DNA from 3 places in the Streptomyces sp. NPDC058464 genome. Region 2 is predicted to be linked to each of the others. Evidence: riboswitches for the same ligand, from Rfam matches in the RefSeq annotation. Region 2 holds a riboswitch; each other region holds the start of a gene.
The links. Region 2 has a riboswitch for S-adenosylmethionine ahead of ACFWPQ_RS40510 (aminotransferase class V-fold PLP-dependent enzyme). Riboswitches for the same ligand answer to the same signal wherever they lie in the genome.
Positions count from the first base shown of each region.

Region 1 (5,012 bases), on a different contig from region 2:
GTCGGCGACCCGCTGCACCTCCGCCGTGTAGTCCCGGTAGACGGACAGGTCCTGCCGTGACGGGTACGCGAACGCGACATGCACCACCCGCTCCCGCCACTCGGGGTGGTCTTCGAGCAGCTGCCGGTACGCCAGCAGCCCCCGCACGATGTTCTTCGACAGCTCCGTCCGGTCGACGCGCACGATGGTCCTGCGCCGCGCGTCCCCCGTCCCCTCGCCGCCGATCTCTTCTCGCAGCGCCCGCATCCGCTCGTCCACGTCCGGCTCGTGCGACCGCTTCCGCAGGAAGTCCGCGTCGGCACCCAGCCCGTGCACCCCGATCCGGGTCCCACCCGACGACGGATCCGCGGCCGGGATCCCCGGGCCCAGCACCGCATGGCAGCAGTCGACGAACGCGTCCGCCCACCGCCGGGTCAGGAACGCCGCGTGGTCGGCGCCCAGGATGCCGGTCAGCAGTTCCGCCGCGATGTCGTCGGGGAGCAGGCGGAAGTAGTCCGGCGGTGCCCAGGGTGTGTGGGAGAAGTGGCCGATCCGCAGGTCAGGGCGGAGGCGGCGGAGCATGCGAGGGGCGAGGGCCAGGTGGTAGTCCTGGATGACCACCACCGCGCCCTCGGCCGCCTCCTGCGCCAGCGCTTCCGCGAAGGCGCGGTTGTAGGCCTGGTAGGACTCCCACCGGCGCCGGAACTCCGCGTCGAAGACCGGCTCCAGCGGGGTCTGGTAGAGCATGTGGTGGACGAACCAGAGGACCGAGTTCGCGATGCCGTTGTACGCGTCGGAGAACACGTCCGCGTCGATGTCGAGCATCCGGACCTGCTGCCCGCCGCTGTCCCCGGCCGGCAGCCGGCCGCCCCCGGCCCGCCGCACCGCCTCCCGGTCGCCGTCGCCCAGCGCGGCGCACACCCACACCGCGTTCGCGTCAGGGCCGATGGCCGACAGTCCCGAGACCAGTCCGCCGCCGCCCCGTTTGGCGTGCAGCGAACCGTCCTCGCGCAGGTCGTACGAGACCGGGCCGCGGTTCGAGGCGACCAGCACCTCGGCACCGCCGGTGGAAGCCATGGGGGAAGCCATACGCCACAACCTAGCCCGGCCCGTAAACGCTCAAACGTACGGCCGCGCCCGACGCGCCGCCGTATACGGCCGTACGGCGAAGTCGCGCCACCGGGTGCGCGGCCGGTACGAAGGCGTCACGCCACCCGGTGCGCGGCCGGTACTTAGGCGTCACGCCACCTTGCGTTCGGCGTACTCCGCGATCTCCGCCATCGGCGGCCGCTCCTCCGTGTCCACGGAGTACGTGCGCGGTTCGAAGCCGTCCTCGCCCCGTTCGAACTGGGTGAGGGAAGGGCGGATCAGGTGGCCGCGGGCCAGTCGCAGCTGGGCCGTGCGGTAGATCGCGGCGGACATCCGGCCGAGGGCCTGGCCGTCCTGGTGGCGGTGCTTGCGGACCCCCACGTCGACCTGCGCCAGCGCGTTGAGCCCCACCAGGTGCAGGGCGTCGACCAGCATGCCCAGCTCCACGCCGTAGCCGACCGGGAAGGGGAGCTGTTCGAGGAGCGAGCGGCGGGCCGCGTACTCGCCGCCGAGCGGCTGCACGAAACCGGCCAGCTGCGGCCAGTGCATGTTCAGCAGCGGGCGGGCCATCAGCTCGGTGACCCGGCCGCCCTGTCCGGCGGCGCCGCCGAGCGGGCGGTCGTACATCGCCTTGACCAGGTCCACGTCCGGGTCGGTGAGGAGCGGGCCGACGATGCCGGTGACGAAGTCGGAGGAGAAGTCCCGCAGGTCGGCGTCGATGAAGCAGACGACGTCCCCCGAGGTGACGAGCAGCGAGCGCCACAGCACCTCGCCCTTGCCGGGGACGGCCGGGATGCGGGGCAGGATCTCGTCGCGGTGCACGACACGGGCGCCGGCCGCCGCGGCGACGGCCGCCGTGCGGTCGGTGGAGCCGGAGTCGACGACCACGATCTCGTCGACGAGCGGCACCTGCTGCATGAGGTCGTGGCGGATGATCGCGACGATGTCGCCGACGGTCTCCTCCTCGTTGAGCGCGGGCAGCACGACGCTGACCGTCTGCCCGGAGGACCGTTTGGCGGCCATGATCTTGTGCAGGGGGCGGTCGGTTACGGACCAGGAGCGGGTGGCCAGCCAGCGCTCGGCTTCTTCCAGCACGGTCAGCGGCTCCTCACTGTCACGGTCACACGACGAGGTGTGATCCATCTCGCGGTTCGGACGACTCTCTCAACTGTCCTGGCCTTCGGTTACAGTCTTGAACAACGCCGATGACCATCGCATGTCCTGGGGTCACCCGGCGTTGACAACCACATACCGCTCATCCAGAGGGGCAGAGGGAAACGGCCCGTTGAAGCCCCGGCAACCCTCCAGTCGGTTCTCGTAGATCGCCGATCAGTGTCGATCGCTCGCGAGGCTCCCGGCTAGGGAAGGTGCCAAATCCGTCTCACGGCGAAATGCGTCGTGAGGAAGATGAGGAGAAAGGGCCTCGCCTCACATGGCTGTGCAGACTGTTGCAAGCACCACCGATTCCACCGTAGACCTCGGCCCCGCCGCTGCCCTGAGCTGCCGCGAGTGCGGTCACCGGGTGCCGCTCGGCCCGGTGTTCGCCTGCGAGGAGTGTTTCGGCCCGCTGGAGATCGCGTACGACTTCTCGGCCTACGAAACCGAGGAGCTCCGCAAGCAGATCGAAGCGGGTCCCGCGAACATCTGGCGCTACGCGCCGCTGCTGCCCGTCCCCGCGGACGTGGCCACCAAGCCGAACATCAACCCCGGCTGGACCAAGCTCGTCAAGGCCGACAACCTGGCCAAGGAGCTGGGCGTCACCGGCGGCCTGTACGTGAAGGACGACTCCGGCAACCCGACGCACTCCTTCAAGGACCGCGTCGTCGCCCAGGCCGTCGAGGCCGCCCGTGCCTTCGGCTACACCACCCTCTCCTGCTCCTCCACCGGCAACCTGGCCGGCGCGGTCGGTGCCGCCGCCGCCCGGGCCGGCTTCCGCTCCTGCGTGTTCATCCCGCACGACCTGGAGCAGGGCAAGGTCGTCATGGCCGCGATCTACGGCGGCGAGCTCGTCGGCATCGAGGGCAACTACGACGACGTGAACCGTTTCTGCTCCGAGCTGATCGGCGACCCGGCCGGCGAGGGCTGGGGCTTCGTCAACGTCAACCTGCGGCCCTACTACGCGGAGGGCTCCAAGACCCTGGCGTACGAGATCTGCGAGCAGCTCGGCTGGCAGATCCCGGACCAGCTGGTCATCCCGATCGCCTCCGGCTCGCAGCTCACGAAGATCGACAAGGGTCTGCAGGAGCTGATCAAGCTCGGTCTCGTCGAGGACAAGCCGTACAAGATCTTCGGTGCCCAGGCCGAGGGGTGCTCGCCGGTGTCGGTGGCCTACAAGGAGGGCCACGACGTGGTCCGCCCGCAGAAGCCGAACACCATCGCCAAGTCCCTCGCCATCGGCAACCCGGCCGACGGCCCGTACGTCCTCGACATCGCGCGCCGCACCGGCGGTGCCGTGGAGGACGTGAACGACGAGCAGGTCGTCGACGCGATCAAGCTGCTTGCGCGCACCGAGGGAATCTTCGCGGAAACCGCCGGCGGAGTGACGGTTGGAGTCACCAAGAAGCTCATTGAGAATGGGTTGATTGATCCGGCGAAGTCGGTCGTTGTACTCAACACCGGTGATGGACTGAAGACGCTGGACGCGGTGGCGGGCACCGGGCTCACGGCGACCATTCGCCCGAATCTGGAGTCTTTCCATGAGGCCGGGCTCGCCTGAGTCCCCCGAGAAATAGGGCGTTGCCCAGACCGGAGGTAAAAACGTGAGCGTCACCGTTCGCATCCCCACCATCCTGCGCGCCTACACCGGCGGTCAGGCCGAAGTCGCCGCCGAAGGCGCCACGCTCGGCGAGGTCATCTCCGACCTGGAGAAGAACCACACCGGCATCTCCGCGCGCGTTCTCGACGACCAGGGCAAGCTGCGCCGGTTCGTCAATGTGTACGTCAATGACGACGACGTGCGGTTCGAGCAGGGCCTGGAGACCGCCACCCCGGACGGGGCGGGTGTCTCCATCATCCCGGCCGTCGCCGGTGGCTGACCTGCCGGTCTGCTTGACAGGCTGATCGAATGACCGAACATTACCTTCGGTAACGCCGATCACCGACTGTTCATCTGATTGCCCCCTCCGTGAGAGAAGCGGAGGGGGCAATTCTGTGTGGTTGAGCGCGGTACAGTTGGGGAACGCGGTCCCGATCTCCAGGTCGGGGGCCCCGTATTCGATACCGCGAGCCCGACAAGAAGTAGCCAAAGTGTGCGGGTTATATGCGGCTTTTGCGGCCTTTATGGGGCCCGACTTGCCCTGAATTCGGCCGAATTCTTGCTACATTCCGGACCCCTTCCGTCCAGAATTCTCGTCCGATTGACCTGTTGCAGACGGCAGTTGGACAGATACATTCAGCCGCGGTCGACGCGTTCCGGCGCACGCCCCCAACCAATGGGGGGTGAGGTCTGACCCGGATCCGCGAAGTGTGGATCTGTGCAAGGGCCAGTAATAGGGGAGTTAGGCATGGCTCAGGGCACCGTCAAGTGGTTCAACGCGGAGAAGGGGTACGGCTTCATCGCGGTCGACGGTGGTGCGGATGTTTTCGTCCACTACAGCGCGATTCAGATGGACGGCTACCGCACCCTGGAAGAGGGTCAGCGGGTCGATTTCGAGATCTCGCAGGGCCAGAAGGGGCCGCAGGCGGACATGGTCCGGCTCGCGACCAGCTGAAGCACGCGCCGACTGACTGCAGCGACGTTCTTCCGTTCTTCTGCTGAAGGGCTCGCACCCGCCGGGTGCGAGCCCTTCAGCGTGCCCGGGGTCCCGTCCCGGCGGGCCCGGAGGCCCGGCTGCGGCGCGCCCGGAGGTCCTGCCGGAGTGCGAGAGGCGCTTGCACTCGACCATGCCGAGTGCTAATCATTGGCGTTAGCACTCTGAAGGTGAGAGTGACAACGAAGGACCGGG
Region 1 covers NZ_JBHXMA010000013.1:190,977-195,988, reverse strand. Annotated here, with positions in the region: gene ACFWPQ_RS19595 (trehalose-6-phosphate synthase) at 1-1,056, opposite strand, end outside; gene ACFWPQ_RS19590 (glucosyl-3-phosphoglycerate synthase) at 1,219-2,163, opposite strand; SAM riboswitch class I at 2,321-2,482, shown strand; gene thrC (threonine synthase) at 2,501-3,784, shown strand; gene ACFWPQ_RS19580 (ubiquitin-like small modifier protein 1) at 3,828-4,103, shown strand; gene ACFWPQ_RS19575 (cold-shock protein) at 4,572-4,778, shown strand.
Region 1: another riboswitch for S-adenosylmethionine. It lies ahead of thrC (threonine synthase); the one in region 2 lies ahead of ACFWPQ_RS40510 (aminotransferase class V-fold PLP-dependent enzyme).

Region 2 (5,012 bases):
GGCACCCGTCGGCTCGGTGGGCACCGTCTCTGCGAGCACCTGCAGGCCGCCGGCAGCAGTGTCCACTCGAAGTGCGAGGACGACGTGACGACATGGGGAGGCCCCGTCTACGTCCCACGCCTCCGGTGAATGCGTCTCCTGGAGCGGCAGCATCGGAGCCGTGACCAGCGGCAGGAGCAACACGAACTGCGGGTGATCCCCCGCGCGGAGGCGGTCAGCCGGCCGCCGGGACGCAACGGCCGTCCTCCGTGCGGTACGACCACTTCGCGCCGTCGGCCACCAGTTCCCGTACCGCCGTCACGAAGCGCTCGACATGCTCGTCCGGCGTCCCAGCGCCGAAGCTCACGCGGATGGCGTTGAGGGACTTCTCGCCCGGTGCCGCCTCCGGTGCCCCGCACTCGCCCTGGGTCTGCGGGTCGGACCCCAGCAGCGTCCTGACCAGCGGGTGGGCGCAGAAGAGGCCGTCGCGGACGCCGATGCCGTGCTCGGCGGAGAGGGCGGCGGCGAAGTGGGAGCTGTTCCAGCCGTCCACCACGAAGCTGATCACGCCGACGCGGGGGGCGTCGTCGCCGAAGAGGGAGAGGACCCGGACCTCGGGGACCTCGGCCAGCCCCGCCCGCACCTTCTCGATCAGGTACCGCTCGCGGGCGACCAGCGTGTCGAAGCCGGCCTCGGTGAGCGCCTTGCAGGCGGAGGCGATGGAGTAGGCGCCGATGACGTTCGGGGAGCCCGCCTCGTGCCGCGCCGCGCTCTCGTGCCACTCCACGGCCACTCCGCCGTCCTCGCGCCGGGTGACCTTGCGGCTGGCGCCGCCGCCCGCGAGGTAGGGCTCGGCCGCCTGCAGCCAGTCGGCGCGGCCGGCGAGGACGCCGGAGCCGAAGGGGGCGTACAGCTTGTGGCCGGAGAAGGCGACCCAGTCGACGTCCAGGTCCCGGACGGACACGGGGTGGTGCGGGGCCAGCTGGGCGGCGTCCAGGACGATCCGGGCGCCGTGCGCGTGCGCGGCGGCCGCCAGCTCGCGGACCGGCCACAGCTCGCCGGTGACGTTGGAGGCACCGGTGACGCAGACCAGGGCCGGGCCGTGGCCCTCCTTGTCGGACACGGTGCGGTCGGCGAGGGCGCGCTCCAGGGTCTCGACGGCCTGCCGCGGGGTGCGGGGCGCGTCGAGGTAGGTGACCCGGGCGTCCTTCCAGGGGAGCAGGCTCGCGTGGTGCTCGGTCTCGAAGACGAAGACCTGGCAGCCGGCGGGGAGGGCGCGGGCCAGGAGGTTCAGGGAGTCCGTCGTCGAGCGGGTGAAGACCAGCTGGTCGTCGGGGCGGCAGTCGAGGAACTCGGCGACGGTCGTCCGGGCGTTCTCGAAGAGGTCGGTCGAGAGCTGGGAGAGGTAGCCGGCGCCGCGGTGGACGCTGCCGTAGTAGGGCGCGTACGCCGCCACGTCGTCCCAGACCCGCTGCAGGGCGGGGGCGCTCGCCGCGTAGTCGAGGGCGGCGTAGGCGACCTCGCCACCGGTGACCAGCGGGACGGTGACATCCCCGCCAAGAACGGGCAGAGGGGCACAAACGGACTGGGCGGAGGCAACGGTGGAGACGGACATGGCGGAACTCCCGTGAGAGGCAAGGCGGAATCGCCGTGCGAGCGCGCGGACGAGCGCGGCTCCAGCACGGAGAAAAAGGAAAAGGGGATGCGGAGGCGGGGCTCTGCGGCCCTATCGCATTCGCTTGCTCACGGGAGACTCCTCGACGACCAGGACCCCTGGTGTACGAGGGGTCCGCGCTTGCCGTGGACCTCGCTGCCCACGGCCTGGTCTTCACCCGGGGCACCCCGCCACGGACGGAGGGTTGCCGGACAGTCGGCCGGGGCCTCATGACTGTCACTCATGACCTGGAAAGAAACGTAGGTGAAGTGATCGCCGACGCGCAACTCCTGTCCGGATGACGGGACACCGCCAGGACCCGACGCCGGTCCGGCACCGCCGGGAAGGCCGTGTGTGGTTGCGCGACGGCGCGGTCCGGCGATGCCGAACCGCGCCTCGGCCACCTGACCGCGCCGCCCCTACCTGTTCGTCGCCGCCGCCCAGCGCTCCAGCGCCCGCTTGGCCGCGCCCGAGTCGATCGACTCCGCAGCCTTGTCCATGCCCGCCCGGAGTTGCTCGGCGAGCGTCCCGGCGCCCGGGTCCAGGGCCACCAGGGCGGCCGCCGAGTTCAGCAGCACCGCGTCCCGTACCGGCCCCTGCTCGCCGTCCAGCAGCCTGCGGGCGACCTCCGCGTTGTACGACGGGTCGCCGCCGCGCAGCGCCTCCACGGGGACCAGGTCGATGCCGACGTCACGGGGGTCGAAGGACTCCTCCGTGACCTTGCCGTCGCGGACGATCCAGACGTGGGACGTGGCGGTCGTCGTCAGCTCGTCGAGGCCGTCGTCGCCGCGGAAGACCAGGGCGGAGTTGCCGCGCTCCGCGAAGACCGCCGCGACCACGGGGGCCATGCGCGGGTCCGCGACGCCGACCGCCTGGGCCCGGACCTTCGCGGGGTTGGTCAGCGGGCCGAGGATGTTGAACACCGTGCGGATGCCCAGCTGGCCGCGGGCGGCGCCCGCGTGGCGCAGCGCCGGGTGGAACTTGATGGCGAAGCAGAAGGTGATGCCGGCCTCCTCGGCGACCTCGGCGACCCGCTGCGGGGTCAGGTCGAGGTTGACGCCCAGCTTCTCCAGGACGTCGGAGGCACCGGACGCGGAGGAGGCCGCGCGGTTGCCGTGCTTGACGACCTTCGCCCCGGTGCCGGCCACCACCAGCGCCGACATCGTGGAGATGTTCACCGTCTTCGCGCCGTCCCCGCCGGTCCCGACGATGTCGACGGTGCGGCCCGGCACCTCGATGACGTTGGCGTGCTCGTACATCGTGCGGACGAGGCCGTTGATCTCCTCGACCGTCTCGCCCTTGGCGCGCAGGGCGACGACGAAGCCCGCGATCTGGGCGTCGGTGGCCTGGCCGCGCATGATCTGGTCCATCGCCCAGGCCGTCGCCTCGGCGCTCTGGTCCTGCCCGTACAGCAGCGCGTTCAGTACGTCGGGCCAGGAACGGCCCGCCGCGGTGTCGCCTCCAGCGGGGGTCACAGCGCTCATAAGGCCGCTCCTGATCGTCGTACGCGAAATGAAGGTCTCACGGCCTACCCTATCCAGCTCCGGGCACCGCGAAGGGCCCCCGTCCGGGGTACGGACGGGGGCCCTTCGGCTGTGGCGTGGCGACGCGGTGGATCAGTGGTGGCCGTGGCCGCTCGTGATCTCCTTGTACTCCTCGACGGTCGGCTTCGGGATCTGGTTGTCCTCGCCGTAGTAGGCGCTGCTCAGCTTGGCGCGGAGCTTCTCGGACCCCTTGATCTTGCGTTCGACACCGTTCTCGTCGACCGCCGGGCCGACCTGGGCCGGCTCGTACTGGTGGTGCGCGGTGAGGGTGTGCAGCTGCTCCTGCGAGAGCGGCTCGTGGACCTCGATGAACTCACCGTGCGGCAGCCGCTTGATGATGCCGGTCTCGCGACCGTGCAGCACCTTCTCGCGGTCCCGGCGCTGCAGGCCGAGGCAGATCCGCTTGGTGACGATGAACGCGATCACCGGTCCGGCGAAGAAGAAGATCCGGACGAACCAGGTCACGTCGTTGATCGACAGGTGGAAGTGGGTGGCGATGAGGTCGTTGCCACCACCGATCAGGCCGATCATGTACACGGTCACCCAGGCGACGCCGAACCCGGTACGGGTCGGGGCGTTGCGCGGGCGGTCCAGGATGTGGTGCTCGCTCTTGTCCCCGGTGACCCAGGACTCGATGAACGGGTAGAGCGCGATCGCGCCCAGCACCAGACCGAACAGGACCAGCGGGATGAAGACGCCGAGGACCAGGGTGTGGCCCCAGAAGTTGATCTCCCAGCCGGGCATGTAGCGGATCAGACCCTCGGCGAAGCCCATGTACCAGTCGGGCTGGGCGCCGGTGGACACCTGGTCCGGACGGTAGGGGCCCATGGCCCAGATCGGGTTGATCTGGGTGGTCGCCGCGATGGCCGCGATGACACCGAAGACCAGGAAGAAGAAGCCTCCGGCCTTGGCCATGTAGACCGGCAGCAGCGGCATGCCGACGACGTTCTTCTCGGACTTTCCGGGACCCGCGAACTGCGTGTGCTTGTGGTAGAAGACCAGGATCAGGTGGCCCACCACCAGGCCGAGCATGATGCCCGGCAGCAGCAGGATGTGGATCGAGTAGAACCGCGCCACGAAGTCGTGGCCGGGGAACTCGCCGCCGAAGAGGAAGTACGAGATGTACGTGCCGACGATCGGCATCGACAGGATCGCGCCCTCGGTGAAGCGGACACCGGTGCCGGAGAGCAGGTCGTCCGGGAGCGAGTAACCGGTGAAGCCGGTGAACATGCCGAGGACGAACAGCAGGAAGCCGAACAGCCAGTTGATCTCACGCGGCTTGCGGAACGCGCCGGTGAAGAACACGCGCATCATGTGCACGAACATGCCGGCGAGGAAGATCAGCGCGGCCCAGTGGTGGATCTGCCGGATGAGCAGACCACCGCGCACGTCGAAGGAGATGTGCAGGGTCGAGTTGAACGCCTCGGACATCAGCTGTCCCTGGAGCGGGACGTAGCTGCCGTGGTACACCACCTCGTTCATCGACGGGTGGAAGAACAGCGTCAGGTACACACCCGTCAGGATGATGATGATGAAGCTGTACAGGCACACTTCGCCCAACATGAACGACCAGTGGTCGGGGAAGATCTTGCGCATGTTGGACTTGGCCAGGGAGTAGATCCCGAGCCGTCCGTCGGCCCAGTCGGCGACACGCTCGCCGGCCGGCGCCTTCCCGCGCTCGCGGGACTCTGTGGTCTCTGAAGTGCTCATCCGCGCTCCCAGAATGCAGGACCGACGGGCTCCTCGAAGTCGCCGAGCGCCTGGAGGTAGCCCTCCTCGCTCACACCGATGCGCAGCTGCGGAAGGGCGTGACCGGCCGGGCCGAAGATCACTCG
Region 2 covers NZ_JBHXMA010000042.1:54,350-59,361, forward strand. Annotated here, with positions in the region: gene ACFWPQ_RS40505 (hypothetical protein) at 1-88, shown strand, start outside; gene ACFWPQ_RS40510 (aminotransferase class V-fold PLP-dependent enzyme) at 215-1,594, opposite strand; SAM riboswitch class IV at 1,766-1,882, opposite strand; gene trpD (anthranilate phosphoribosyltransferase) at 2,053-3,117, opposite strand; gene ACFWPQ_RS40520 (cytochrome bc complex cytochrome b subunit) at 3,250-4,887, opposite strand; gene ACFWPQ_RS40525 (Rieske 2Fe-2S domain-containing protein) at 4,884-5,012, opposite strand, start outside.

Region 3 (5,012 bases), on a different contig from region 2:
CCACCGGCCGCAGAGGCTGAGCACCCGATCCCGGCCGTACGGGCCGAGCGCCCGTCCGCCTGGACTCACCAGGACGCACCGGAACCCACTCAGATCCCACTGAACCCACCGACGAACGCTTCCGCCGCGCGTACGTCCGCGCGCCCGCCCCTGGGGAGACGCATGTCCATCGCTCCACTCACCGCCCTGCCCTCCGTCCGCACCGCCCCCGCCTTCCGGGGCCGCATCGGCCGGGACGCGCGCAGCGGCCACTACGCCGTGCCGCGCCGCTACCGGCTCCACCTCTCCACCGCCTGTCCGGACGGCCTCCGCATCGCAGTCGGCCACAGCCTGCTGGCCCTGGACGACTGTTGTCCGGTCACCTTCCTGCCCGCCGTCCCGGACTGTCCCGACGGCAGCCACCCGGCACTGCGCCCGCTGTACGAGGCCAGCGCCCACCACTACTCGGGACCGGCACTCGCGCCGGTGTTCAGCGACGACTGGTCCGGACGGATCGTCAGCACCCACAGCCGGGACATCCTGCGCGACCTGGACCAGCACTTCGGCGACGGCGTCGCCCGGCTCTACCCGTGCGGTGCCGAGGCCGAGATCGAGGCCGTCGAGCGGCTCTGCGCCGAGGACATCGAGCAGGCCGCCCAGCGGGTCGGCCGCGAGGGCGGCGACCCGGAGGCGCTCGAGGTGCTGCTCACCGCCCTGGACGGTCTCGAGCGCCGGCTGACCGGTGTGGAGTTCCTGGTCGGGGGTCAACTCACGGCCGCGGACATCGAGTTGTGGGTGACCCTGGTGCAACTCGACACCGTGCACCGCAACCACCTGGACGCCGCCGCCGTGCACGCCATCGCCGGCCACCCGGTGCTGTGGGCCTACGCCCGGCGGCTGGCCGCCCACCCGGCCTTCGGCGCCCACCTCGACCTCGACGGCATCGCCCGCCGCCACCACGGCCGTTGCCAGGGCCTGGAGGCCGCCGGCGCGGCTGTCCAGATCCTGGACTGGGCGGGTCACGCGGCGGACGCTCCCGGCGTTCCGCGCAGGTGAGAGCGGCCCGAACCGTTTCGCCAGTCGGACAGGCGTTGACATTCGTTCGGGCAACTGCGTTACTTACGGACCAGAACGGTCAAGAGCGTCAGCGTCAAGCCCTGGCTTGCTGACCGGCAACCCTCGCATCGCGGTGGGGTGCCCCAGGTGACGACCGGACCGACGACGTTTCGGCAAGCGACGATTCGGTAAGCGCGAGGCCCCCCGGGGCCGGCACGACAGTGACAGGTGACGGACATGTACGCAGCTTCCAGGACGGCCCAGCGCCGCGCCGAGGGCTGCGTACGCCCGTACCCGAGCCCGCTCGTCGCCGACCGCGCCGTCGACCTGCTCCGTGTCAACAGCGCCCTGTGTAGCGCGTGTACCGCACCGGGCTGTGCCCGCTGTCGGGTCTGACCAGGCCTTTCCGCCGGTTTCCCGCAGCTCCGCACCCCAGCGTCCCCGTCGAGACACCGGCCGCCCGGTGTGCCGCCGTCCGCCCAGCCCCCGTGCCCGCGCGCCCCCGCGCACCGCGCCGTGCCCGAACACGGCCCGGTGCGCGGCCTCCGCCGTGGGACACGTGGGCGTCCGACTCCGCCGGAGCCCGCCATGAGTGAACCCCCAGGCGCCACGATCGCCGCCCCCGAGGCGCCCCCTGCAGCCGATGAACCGTCAAAGCCCCTCGCCGCACAGCGAGTTCTCCCGCTGCGCAGGCCCGGACGATGGATAGCCACCGCCGTCGTCCTGGTCCTCGTCGTCCAGTTCGCCCATGGACTGGCGACCAACCCCTTCTACCAGTGGGACCGTTTCGGCTACTGGTTCCTGCGGCCGACCATCCTCGACGGACTGGTCATCACCCTCGAAGTCGCCGCCTACAGCGCGGTGTTGGGCCTCCTCGGCGGAATCCTGCTCGCCCTGGCCCGGCTCTCCAGGAGCCCGGTGCTGCGCGCGGTCAGCTGGACGTACGTCTGGGCGCTGCGCTCCATACCGCTCATCGTGGTCCTGCTCTTCCTCTACAACTTCAGCGCCCTGTACAAGACGTTGAGCATCGGAGTCCCCTTCGGGCCGGCCTTCTTCTCCTTCGACGAGTCGAAGCTCGCCACCGACATGGTCGTCGCCGTCATCGGCCTCAGCCTCAACGAGGCCGCCTACGCCGCCGAGGTGGTCCGCGGCGGCATCCTCTCCGTGGACCAGGGCCAGCACGAGGCGGCCGCCGCACTCGGCCTGCCCAAGGGCTACCAGTTCCGGAAGATCGTGTTCCCGCAGGCGCTCAGGTCGATCACCCCGAACTACGTCAACCAGCTGATCGGCCTGATCAAGAGCACCTCGCTGGTCTTCTACGTCTCCCTGCTCGACCTGTTCGGCTCCGCGCAGAGCATGGGCTCCACCTACCCCGGCGACATCGTGCCGCTGCTCCTGGTGGTGACCGTCTGGTACCTGATCCTGACCAGCGTCGTCTCCGTGATCCAGTTCTACGTCGAGCGGTACTACGCCCGGGGCGCCACCCGCACGCTGCCGCCGACCCCCCTGCAGAAACTGCGCACCGGTCTCACCGACCTGCGCGCCCGCATCCGCCGGGAGGCCGCGGTATGACCATCACCGACACCCTGGAGACGGCCCCGGCCGCCCTTGAGATCAACGGCGTCCACAAGTGGTACGGCACCCACCGCGTCCTGGACGGCATCGACCTGACCATCCGCCCCGGCGAGGTCACCGTCGTCCTCGGCCCGTCCGGCTCCGGCAAGTCCACTCTCCTGAGGGTCATCAACCACCTGGAGAAGCCCGAGATCGGCCATGTCAGCATCAACGGCGAGCCGATCGGCGTGAAGCGGCAGGGCGACCGGCTGAAGGAGCTGAGTGAGCGCGCCATCCTGGCCCAGCGCGGCCGGATCGGCTTCGTCTTCCAGAACTTCAACCTCTTCCCGCACCTCACCGTGCTGGAGAACGTGGCCGCCGCCCCGGTCGCCACCGGAAAGCTCGGCAAGCCGGAGGCCCAGGCCCTGGCCAAGGAACTCCTGGAGCGGGTCGGTCTCGGCGAGCGTATCGGCGCCTACCCCCGCCAGCTCTCCGGCGGCCAGCAGCAGCGGGTGGCCATCGCCCGCGCCCTCGCCCTGCGCCCCGGCGTGATCCTCTTCGACGAGCCGACCTCCGCCCTGGACCCCGAACTCGTCGGTGAGGTCCTCGCCGTCATCAAGGACCTGGCGACCAGCGGCACCACCCTCGTCATCGTCACCCACGAGATCGGCTTCGCCCGCGAGATCGCCGACCGTGTCGTCTTCATCGACGGCGGCCGGATCGTCGAGCAGGGCCCGCCCTCCCAGGTGCTCGACAAGCCGCAGCACGAGCGGACCAGGGACTTCCTCAGCAAGGTCCTCTGAACCGCCGTACCCCCAGATCTCCCCCCACGTCTCTCTCATCTCACCCAGTCACAAAGGACGACCATGCCTGCCCACTTCACCCGACGCAGCCTGATACGCGGCATCACCGCGGCGACCGCGGTCGCCTCCCTCGCCACCGGGCTCGCCGCCTGCGGGGGCGACAGCGACGCGGCCACCACCACCTCCGCCGCCAAGACCGGCGAGGTCGTCGTAGGACAGGTCTCCAACGGCGCCGCCACCCAGACCACGATCAAGGTCTCCGAGGTCAAGTCCATCAGCGCCGAACTGCCCGACTCCGTCAAGAAGAGCGGCAAGCTCGTCATCGGCGAGGGCGCCCTGCCCGCCGGGTTCCCGCCGCTGGCCTACGTCGGCAGCGACCAGAAGACCCTCACCGGCTCCGAGCCCGACCTCGGCCGCCTGGTCGCCGCGGTCTTCGGCCTCAAGCCCGAGATCCAGAACGCCACCTGGGAGAACATGTTCGTCGGCATCGACAGCGGCAAGGTCGACGTGGCCTTCTCCAACGTCACCGACACCGAGGAGCGCAAGAAGAAGTACGAGTTCGCCTCCTACCGGCAGGACAACCTCGCCTTCACCGTCCCGAAGAAGAGCACCTGGAACTTCGACGGCGACTACGAGAACCTCGCCGGCAAGACCGTCTCCGTGAGCGCCGGCACCAACCAGGAGAAGATCCTCCTGGAGTGGAAGAAGAAGCTGGAGAGCGAGGGCAAGAAGCTCACCGTCAAGTACTTCCAGGACAGCAACAGCGTCTACCTGGCCCTGTCCAGCGGCAAGATCGACGCCTACCTCGGCCCCAACCCCGGCATCGCGTACCACAACAAGCAGACCGAGAACACGCCCAACGCCACCCGCACCGCGGGCACCTACTCCGGCGCGGGCGCCAGCCTCCAGGGCCTGATCGCGGCCACCGCAAAGAAGGACAGCGGCCTCGCCAAGCCCCTTGCCGACGCCATCAACTACCTGATCGAGAACGGCCAGTACGCCCAGTGGCTCAAGGCCTACAACCTCTCCAACGAGGCCGTCGCCAAGTCCGAGGTGAACCCGCCCGGGCTGCCGCTCGACAACTCCTGATCCCTGTCGAAGAGCAGACCTGCTGGTTGAGAAAGGACTTCGCCTCCGTGACTCTGCACACCGGCCTTCGCGGAGGCGGAGCCCCTCCCGCTCCGTGCACGTCCCCGCTCGACAACGCCGTCTGGTCGGCCCTCGCCGGCCCGCACGCCCACCTCGCCGAGCGAAGCGAGATGGGGGTCCCCCCGGCCGAAGGCTGGGGGAGGGTCGGCCGGGCGGCCCGCTATCCCGACGACGTCTATGCCTACGCCGCCCTCGCCGACCCCTCGGACCCGGCCGCCTGGGCCGACCTGCGCACGCTCGTCGGCCCGGGAACGACCGTGAAGATCAAGCCGGTCGAGGCGGCACCGCCCGGCTGGGAGGTGGTCGGCGGTGGGACGGGCGTCCAGTTCGTGGACACGGCGCTCCGGGCCGAGCCCGCCCCCGAGGCAGAACGGCTCGGGCCGGGCGACGTGCCCGAGATGCTGGACCTGGTCGCCCGCACCGAGCCCGGCCCGTTCCGCACCCGGACCGTCGAGATGGGCACCTATCTCG
Region 3 covers NZ_JBHXMA010000009.1:69,511-74,522, forward strand. Annotated here, with positions in the region: gene ACFWPQ_RS14610 (hypothetical protein) at 1-20, shown strand, start outside; gene ACFWPQ_RS14615 (glutathione S-transferase C-terminal domain-containing protein) at 163-1,035, shown strand; SAM riboswitch class IV at 1,113-1,236, shown strand; gene ACFWPQ_RS14620 (amino acid ABC transporter permease) at 1,624-2,607, shown strand; gene ACFWPQ_RS14625 (amino acid ABC transporter ATP-binding protein) at 2,604-3,392, shown strand; gene ACFWPQ_RS14630 (ABC transporter substrate-binding protein) at 3,456-4,481, shown strand; gene ACFWPQ_RS14635 (GNAT family N-acetyltransferase) at 4,529-5,012, shown strand, end outside.
Region 3: another riboswitch for S-adenosylmethionine. It lies ahead of ACFWPQ_RS14620 (amino acid ABC transporter permease); the one in region 2 lies ahead of ACFWPQ_RS40510 (aminotransferase class V-fold PLP-dependent enzyme).